3 regions of the Ornithinibacillus proteolyticus genome follow, and region 2 is predicted to be linked to each of the others. Evidence: predicted binding sites of a transcription regulator. Region 2 holds the regulator's gene; each other region holds the start of a gene.
The links. Region 2 encodes LexA, which represses DNA repair genes until DNA is damaged. Its sites were predicted from a motif close to CGAACATATGTTCG; they were not measured.

Region 1: a site for LexA is predicted at 1,740-1,753, ahead of AAIB49_RS01725 (DNA polymerase IV). Genes of this name have one in related genera too.
Region 3: a site for LexA is predicted at 1,994-2,007, ahead of AAIB49_RS03815 (DNA polymerase IV). Genes of this name have one in related genera too.

The regions. Positions count from the first base shown of each region.
Region 1 covers NZ_JBCPXV010000002.1:54,624-57,913, reverse strand. Annotated here, with positions in the region: gene AAIB49_RS01730 (iron chaperone) at 55-426, opposite strand; gene AAIB49_RS01725 (DNA polymerase IV) at 487-1,722, opposite strand; gene AAIB49_RS01720 (M20/M25/M40 family metallo-hydrolase) at 1,883-3,001, opposite strand; gene AAIB49_RS01715 (acyl-CoA carboxylase subunit beta) at 3,020-3,290, opposite strand, start outside.
Region 2 covers NZ_JBCPXV010000001.1:55,401-58,690, forward strand. Annotated here, with positions in the region: gene tkt (transketolase) at 1-185, opposite strand, end outside; gene AAIB49_RS00310 (DUF896 domain-containing protein) at 286-522, opposite strand; gene AAIB49_RS00315 (YneB family resolvase-like protein) at 608-1,267, opposite strand; gene lexA (transcriptional repressor LexA) at 1,539-2,162, shown strand; gene glnA (type I glutamate--ammonia ligase) at 2,304-3,290, opposite strand, start outside.
Region 3 covers NZ_JBCPXV010000004.1:96,678-99,967, reverse strand. Annotated here, with positions in the region: gene AAIB49_RS03825 (amidohydrolase) at 1-873, shown strand, start outside; gene AAIB49_RS03820 (YuzC family spore coat inner layer protein) at 1,504-1,869, opposite strand; gene AAIB49_RS03815 (DNA polymerase IV) at 2,032-3,282, shown strand.

The DNA of each region.
Region 1 (3,290 bases), on a different contig from region 2:
ATTCTTCTTCAATTAAATCGACCCCACTATCCGGTATTTACGCAAATACTACTTCTATTTACGCCAAAAAGTAGTACAGTCGGCTTTATCCAATATATTAAATGTAATCATTTTCTCAAGTAAAACATAGTCAAACGGATTATCCCACTTGAAGCGTACCAGTTCCTTCGTATGCTCTAAGCCTGCCTCCTCTATTTCATTTGCAAAGTGAATCATCCCTGCTCTTTCCGGTGCAACTGCTAGATGGTGTTTAGCCGCACTAAAACCAATAATATAGGTGCCATGATCAGTAAACATAGGTTGATTCCACTTCACTACTGGCATTAAATTGGGAAATGTCTTGATCACCCAATTCAAAACTTCCTCCATTCTTGCTCGATGTTCTAAATTATCGATGCGGCTTAAACATTCATTAAAAATTTCCATCTTATTTTTCCTCCATCTACTCTTATTTAACAAGCTATTCATATACATGCCGTATAACGTTTACTTTCTAAAATCATCCAGAAAGTCTTTTTGAAAGCTAGTTTTAGGTTGTTGATTCACTTCCTCCTTCACCTCAACGAAGGGGTTTTTACCAAACTTTTGTGTTAATTTATCAATAGCATCGTACAGCTTTTCTTTTTCAGCATCCTTCTTATACGTAAACAAATCCAATTGTTGAGCAATATTTTGTTTTTCTTCTATATCCTGAACGGTTACGCCAAGTAAGCGAATTGGTTCTAAATTCCAATGAAGGTCAAAAAGTTCAAAAGCTACCTTTAAAATATCCTCCTTCTTTTCAATATAATTCGGAAGCTTTTTACTTCTAGTAATAGTACTTCGATCATGATAACGAATGGTTAACTGGACAGATCGACCTGCTGCATGCTTCCGTTTCATTCTACTCTCTACATTTTGGGCCAGTGCCGTTAGTAAGCTTCGGATTTCGTTAGCATCGGTTGTATCCACCGGCAATGTCTCGGAGCTACCAATACTTTTAAATTCATTTACTGCATCCGGATCGACTGGCCTCAAGTCAATACCATTCGCACGATTCTTTAACCGTTCACCATTAATACCCAATAACTGTTTCAATTGATAAACATCCGCTTCAGCCAAGTCACCAATGGTATGAATATCCATTGTGTTTAATTTTTCCGCTGTCTTTTTCCCTACTCCATACATTTCACCGACTGGTAATGGCCACAGCTTCATAGGAATATCTCGTTTTCTTAGGATTGTAATTCCCATTGGCTTCTTCATATCCGATGCCATTTTTGCTAAGAATTTATTCGGAGCAATACCAATACTACATGGCAGATCGAGCTCTCTTTTTATTTTGTGCTGTAATTCCTCAGCTAATTGTAGCGTATTAGAAGGTGATGTGGCGTCCGTTACATCCATATACCCTTCATCAATTGATACGGGTTCTACAAAAGGCGTTATAGAATTTAGTATTTTAAATATTTCACTTGAGGCGTAGCGATACCGTTCAAAATTAGGGCGGAGGATAATTAATTCCGGGCATAATTTTCTTGCTTGCCAAATTGGCATCGTTGTCTTAACCCCTTTAGCCCTAGCTTCATAATTGCTTGTAATAATAATCCCTTTTCGCTCCTCTGGATTTCCAGCTACCGCTAATGGTTTTCCTTTATATGCTGGATGATAGGCCGTCTCCACCGAAGCATAAAAGCTATTCATGTCCAAATGAAAAATAATCCGTACCTTATTCGCTTTCATATCTCTTTACACCTTTCCGAACGGTTGTTTCTACTTTTATTATATCACAAAAACAAAAAAGCCCTTTATACTAGTAGAAAGGGTTAATTGGATTTAAAGAAAAAACATTAAAGATGCCAATAAAGGTATCTTTAATGTTCATGGAAAAATATAAAATGAATTAATTAGCAACTTCTTCAATGATTGCAGCTACTAATTCCGTTACTTTTACTAATTCCTCAACTGGTATACGCTCATTTGTCGTATGAATTTCTTCATATCCTACTGCTAAATTGACAGTCGGGATACCAAATCCTGCAATAACGTTCGCATCACTTCCACCACCGCTCTTCAGTAGCTGACTTTCTCTACCAATCGATGCGGCTGCCTTTCTAGCAACTTCAACAACTTCATCTCCAGCCTGTTGTTTGAATCCGGGATACATTACCTTAATATCCACAATTGCTTCTCCGCCCATTTCTTTAGCGGTTGTTTCATAAGCTTCCTTCATGGCCTTCACTTGAGCTTCCATTTTTTCCGGCACTAGGGAACGAGCTTCTGCTAGGATTTCCACATGATCCACTACGATGTTTGTTTGCTTTCCGCCTTCAAATCGACCAATGTTTGCTGTCGTTTCTTCATCAATTCTTCCTAATGGCATTTTAGCAATAGCTTTAGCAGCAATGGTAATAGCAGAAACTCCTTTTTCCGGTGCAACACCAGCATGGGCTGTTTTGCCTTTAATAATGGTATTGATTTTTGCTTGTGTTGGCGCAGCAACGATAATATCCCCAACTTTTCCATTACTATCTAACGCATATCCAAACTTTGCATGAATCATGGATGGATCTAGTGCTTTGGCACCAACCAACCCAGACTCCTCTCCCACTGTAATCACAAATTGTACATCACCATGTTGGATATTGTTCTCTTTTAGTACACGAATTGCTTCAAGCATAGCACTAAGCCCTGCTTTATCGTCTGAACCAAGAATCGTTGTACCGTCTGATACAATATATCCATCTTGAATAGATGGTTTAATACCTTTACCCGGTACTACGGTATCCATATGGGAAGTGAAATAAATCGGGTCAACACCATCCTTATTCCCTTTTAATGTACAAATAAGGTTATTCGCACCATGACCTGTTTTTTCTTTTGCCTCGTCTTCTAGTACTTCCAAACCTAGTTCACTAAACTTCTTTTTCAAAACCTCTGCAATGTCAGCTTCAAAGCCTGTCTCTGAATCTACTTGAACTAGCTCCATAAATTCACTAACTAATCTGTCCTTATTGACCATGTTGTTAACCTCCTAAAATTAAAGAGGGATATTCCCATGTTTTTTGCTTGGGCGATCCTCTTTTTTATATTGTAACATTTCTAACCCTTGAATAAGCTTTATCCGAGTTTCCCTAGGGTCGATAACATCATCGACCATGCCTAGCTTTGCCGCAATATATGGATTTGCGAACTTTTCTCGATATGTATTAATCTTTTCTTGACGTGTTTTTTCAGGGTCTGTACTTGCCGCAATCTCTTTAGCAAAGATAATATTTGCTGCACCTTCTGGTCCCATAACTGCAATTTCT
Region 2 (3,290 bases):
AACCGATCGCGGTTAAACCATTGAGAATTATTAGGATTGTGATTCATTATATCTGTCCACAACGTATATGCCATTGGAGAAGCACCCATCGGTAATCCAGGATGTCCTGAATTAGATTTTTCTATGGCATCAATGGATAGGGTGCGAATTGCATTAATGGACATTTGCTCTATATTGGTAGACATACGTCATACTCCTTTCGGTCAAAAAGAATAGTAATACTTATTTCTGTAAATTGTAGATAGTTAACAAGTACTAGTATTCCTTATTACGAAATTACTATGTCTAATGTTTTTGGTTTCTTTCCTGCATGTCTCGTAACTTTTTAGGAGTCACGTCATTTCCCGCTGGGTCGATTACCGTCATGGTCTTCAATTGATTCTTAAAAGAGTTGCGGACATTCCCTAAATACTCTTCTCGTAGTTTTTTTCTCTCCCTTTCTTCATCCTTTGTCAGTCCTTCTGCAGTCTTTGCCTTTTTAGCCAGTGCATTAATACGAACTAATTTTTCTTTTGAAATCATCTCATAGCCTCCTAGAATAACTCTATCTTATTTAGCATTATTAATAGTAAAAAGCAAGAACACGACATGTTCTTGCTTTTTAATATTACCTGTTCAACTTATCTGAATCAATTATTTGATATTCTTGGTACCTTCTATGAACAGTTGCCTTTGAGATAGAATATCCCAATCCAGTTAACGTCTTTGCAATTTCACTGAAGGTAAGACCATTATTTCGCAATCGAATGATTTCCTCGATTGGTACTTCCTTTCTCTCTCTACCTGGAGCTAAATGCTGATTTGCCAGATTCTTAGCTGGATTATAACCATTCTCTATTGCTTTTTTCATACCTCGCTTTATTTTTACATTGTGAATTTTACGTTGGTATTCCTCCACTATTCCAACAATCTGTAATACCATGGAATCTGATTCGGATAATTCAAGCTTTCCATCGTGTATCGCAGTGTAGATGGAAATATTCAACTTCGCTAATTGATGAAACAATGCTATTTTTGTATTTCCCCGACCTAATCTTGTTTCATCTTGAATAAGGAGAGCATCTGCTTGTCCACGTTCAAACGCTTCAAGCATTTCAAATACGCCATCACGTTCTACTTCATATCCACTCGCTTGCTCCTCTATACATTTTACAACATGGAATTGATACCGATTAGCCAATTGGTATAATTCTTCCTTTTGTCTAGCTAAAGATGTTTCCTGAACTTTTTTATCTGTACTTACTCTGCAGTATATAATAACATTCAATTTATTAACTCCTATTATGCACTAATTAATGATACGTATAAGAAACCTAATGTTACAGCAAAAGCAACAATATAAAATAAATCTGTCTTGTTTACTCTACCAAACATTTTCCATCATCCCTTCTCCATTATATCACAAGAACCTTTGTTCGTATTTTTATTATAACAGAACATACGATCTTGTCAACGACTTTTTCGAACGAATGTTTGCATTCTATGCTATACGATGGTAAACTAGCATTAATAAATAATATGTGCGAGGTGTTTAATAGATGACAAAATTATCAACTAGACAACAAGCTATACTGGAATACATAAAAGAACAAGTCAGATTAAAAGGTTATCCACCATCTGTTAGAGAAATTGCTGAAGCAGTGGGCCTTGCCTCAAGCTCAACTGTTCACGGGCACCTCTCTAGATTAGAAAGCAAAGGTTTTATTCGCCGGGACCCTACTAAACCTCGAGCAATAGAAATACTAGATTTGGATGAAGAAAGTAATATCCCGAGGGAAGAAGCTCGCTATGCACCCGTTATTGGTAAAGTAACGGCAGGTATACCTATTACTGCTGTCGAAAATATTGAAGAATTTGTGCCAGTCCCTAGCTCAACTGCAGGTCCGGATGAAAATCTATTTGTCCTAGTAATTGATGGTGAAAGTATGATTGAGGCCGGTATTTTAGACGGTGATATGGTAATAGTGAAACAACAGAGTACGGCCCAAAATGGAGATATTGTTGTAGCAATGACGGAAGATGATGAAGCAACCGTAAAGCGATTCTTTAAAGAAAAAGATTATATTCGCTTACAGCCTGAAAACGCAACAATGGAGCCATTAATCTATAAGAATGTATCGATTCTTGGTAAAGTAGTTGGACTTTATCGTCATATTCATTAACGATATATCGAAATAAACAAACTAACACGCATTTGCCCATCTCTTGGCAAATGCGTTTATAATAATCGCAGAGCTAATATAATTTCTATCAAAAAACCGGTGAGCAAGGAGGATTCTCCTATACTCACCGGTTTTTTTCTATTAGTAGTTAGTTAAATATTGATCTCTTTCCCATGGATGTACGCTTGTTCTAAACATATCCCATTCAATCTCTTTCGCTTCGATATAATGTTCAAATAGATGCTCGCCTAGTGCTTCTACAATAACTTCATCATTTTTAAGTTCTTGTAATGCATCAATTAGTGATGATGGTAAATCTTTAATTCCAACTTCATCACGCTCTTCTTTTGTCATAACATAAATGTTACGATCAACTGCAGGTGGTGGTGTCATATTGTTACGGATTCCATCAAGTCCCGCTGCTAATAAAACAGATAATGCCATATATGGATTAGCTGCTGGGTCAACACTTCTTGCCTCAACACGTGTACTTAAACCACGAGAGTTTGGAATACGCATTAGACAGCTTCTGTTTGCTGCAGACCATGCTACATAGCTTGGTGCCTCATAGCCAGGTACTAAACGCTTATAGGAGTTAACTGTTGGATTAGTTACTGCTGTAAATCCAGTCGCATGCTTCACAATACCTGCAATAAATTGATAAGCAGTTTCACTTAATTCTAAATCTCCACTTGGATTGTAGAATGCATTTTCTCCACCTTTAAATAGAGACATGTTCGTATGCATTCCAGAACCGTTTACTCCAAATAATGGCTTAGGCATAAACGTTGCATGAAGATTATGTTTTCTAGCAATTGTCTTAACAACTAGCTTAAACGTTTGAATATCATCCGCATGTTTTAATGCATCAGAGTATTTAAAGTCAATTTCATGTTGTCCAGGAGCAACCTCATGGTGAGATGCTTCAATCTCAAAGCCCATTTCTTCTAATTCCAATACGATATCACGACGGCAATTTTCCCCTAAATCAGTCGGTGCTAAATCAAAATATCCACCATGGTCGTTTAATTCTAAAGAAGGATCTCCCTTTTCATCTAATTTAAATAGGAAAAATTCTGGTTCAGTTCCAATATTAAAGGCATCAAAGCCAAGCTCTTCCATTTTCTT
Region 3 (3,290 bases), on a different contig from region 2:
GATACCTTATTAAATCAAGAGAAGCTTGGACTCCGGACGAACCTTTTAATTAATCATGACTTTCTTGATGATTTGAAGGCCTCTGGTATATATACTGGTTATGGAAATGAAACACTGCAAATTGGTGCAGTTAAAATATTTGCTGATGGGGCCTTTGGACGAAGAACAGCACTACTATCTGAACCTTACCATGATGCCCCAGGTCATTATGGAGAGGCAATGCTTGATCAAGAAGCCCTAACCGATATTGTTAGGAGGTCGCGTGAATTATCGATGCCTATTGCCGTACATACGATTGGTGATCAAGCATTGGTAAATGTTCTAGATGTCTTAGATCAATTTCCTACCGTTAGTCATCGCGACAGACTTATTCACGTACAAGTGCTTAATCAAGAATTAATTAATCGTTTAATACATCCAAGCCGCATTGCTGATATTCAGCCTAGATTTGTAGCTAGTGACTTTCCATGGGTTATAGAAAGACTTGGTAAGAGCCGTTCCGAAACATCCTATGCATGGAAGACATTGATGGATCATGGTGTTATTTGTGCTGGTGGCTCAGACTCTCCAGTTGAACCAGTTGACCCATTACTCGGTATTCACGCTGCCGTTACGCGAAAATTACCAGGTGAAACACATGATGGATGGAATGCTAAAGAAAAGCTATCTATGATTGATGCCTTTCGGTTATTTACCGAATTTACAGCTTATGCAACAAGTGAGGAAATATTAAAAGGAACTATTTCTAGAGGAAAACTTGCGGATATGACGGTTCTTTCTAATAATCCGTTCGAAATGGAAAATCCTGATGAATTATTAAATACTGAAATTGAAATGACGATTATTGGTGGAGAAATCAAATACGAAAAATAACTTCAGTTTTAATAGATGAGGCTAAAGACCCAAACGTATCAACACTAGATAGGAAATATACCAATCCTCTAGACGTTCCAGGTACTTAGAGGACATTACTATCTGTCGCGCGGGGTTTTACCTTTGCGCGAAACTTACTTCGGCCGCGCGGGAACTTATTTTTCGCGCGACTTTTCCTCCATTTCGCGCGGGCATCCTTATTTTTCGCGCGAGATTCCTTCTGTCGCGCGATTTCTTCTTATTGTCGCGCGATTTCTTTCTATTGCCGCGCGATTTTTCACCTTTCTCGCGCGAAACTTACTCCGGCCGCGCGAGCACTTCTTTTTCGCGCGACTCTTTCTCTTTTTCGCGCGGGCATCCTTATTTTTCGCGCGAGGTTGCTTCTGTCGCGCGATTTCTTCTTATTGTCGCGCGATTTTCCTTCCGGGTCGCGCGATTTCTTTCTATTGTCGCGCGATTTTTCACCTTTCTCGCGCGAAACTTACTCCGGCCGCGCGGGGACTTATTTCTCGCGCGACTCTTTCTCCATTTCGCGCGGGCATCCTTATTTTTCACGCAAAGTTGCATCGCATATTTCCGATGCAGTAGATATGCATGGTCTGCATATGCTCCTGGCCTCATTTATTAATTTTATTCATTCCATCTCAATGCTACCGTTAATCTACAGCACTTTGTATCATTAATCATGGATACAAAATCTAATCGCAAACCGTCTGGATTTACTTGAATATCTACATCCGCAGTGATTCCAATACTTTGGATTAACCGTCTAACTTCCTCTACATTGGATTCTTGTGCAGCAGTCATAACCTGCTCATCAAACTCCTTTGATGATGCAAAGCGATCCAAAACCATACTTACTTCTTTCATTAATTTCTTTGTTTCATTTGCAGAATCATATAATAAACCAGGGTCCACTTCAGGAAACTGGCGATAATAATTCCTAAATAGATAAGAATGTGGTAGATAATAATAAACTGGATACCAATAATACAAGCTATCCCCTCCTCAATTCCTATATAACACTATATGCTGAAGAAGAAAATAAGGAAATTGTCTAGCCCACGTTTGGATTATGAATTTTTTTCCATTGATAATCTATTTCCAGCAGCATATAATAAGAACAAACGTTCTTATTGGTGGTGAAATGTAATGCAAATAGATTATTCTACTTTTCCACGTCACAATGTACTATGTATTGATATGCGATCGTTCTATGCTAGTGTGGAAGCTGTTAAATTAAAACTTGACCCAATGACCACAATGCTTGCTGTTGTTGGGGATCCAAATAGATCCGGAAGTATTGTACTTGCCGCTTCACCTGCTCTCAAAGCAAAATACGGAATTAGCAATGTGAGTCGTTTTTTTGAATTACCGAATGACCCTGCTATTCATATTGTTCCAGCACATATGGCTGATTATCTTCAAGTTTCGGTGGAAATCACTAGGCTAATAAACCAATACGCTCCAAAAGAGGCCATCCATCAATACTCTGTCGATGAGGTATGGGTAACACTTGATGGATTAGAGAAGCTATTTGGGAATCCATGGGAGATTGCCAATCAAATTAAACAAGACATTCTCGATAGTTTTGGCATTACGTGCTCCATTGGAATTGGCGATAATAAATTTTTAGCGAAGGTTGTCATGGATTTACACGCTAAAAAAGTCGGTATAGTAGAATGCCGGTATGAGGATGTAGAGGAAAAGCTTTGGCCACATCCTGTGGAAAAAATATGGGGAATTGGGAGTAGAATGAAGCGCAACCTCAATCGTATGGGGATTGTCACCCTTGGACAGCTTGCAAAATTTGACTTGAATCGTATTAAAAAGCGGTTTGGTGTAATGGGAGAACAGCTTTATTGGCATGCATGGGGGATTGATTTAAGTCCAGTATTTGGGGATTTTGTTAAGCACGAGCAAAAAGGCTTTGGTCACGGGATTGCTCTTTTACGAGATTATACGAAAGATGAAGTTGCGGTTTGTATTTTAGATCTTTGTGAAGAGGTTTGTCGTAGAACCAGAACGGCTGGCAAAGTCGGTAAAACTATTCATCTTGGAATAGCCTATTCTAAGGAAACCGGCGGTGGTTTCTCACGCTCTAGGTCTATCCCTATTCCGACTAATATCACGATGGATATGTACCATATTTGTATGCTGCTTTTCAAGGAATTTTATGACGGTCATAGTACAATTCGCCATGTTTATGTCACGTTAGATAACTTATATGATAAAGCCGAAACACAACTAGATTTATTTGAGAATCGCTCCAAAAAAAATGATATTGGCTATGTCATGGATGCTATTCGTGAAAAACATGGTACAACTGCCCTCCTCCGAGCTAGTAGCTTTACCGATGCTGGAGTTACACTAGACCGTAGTAAAAAAATTGGTGGTCATTACGCTTAACAGGAAAA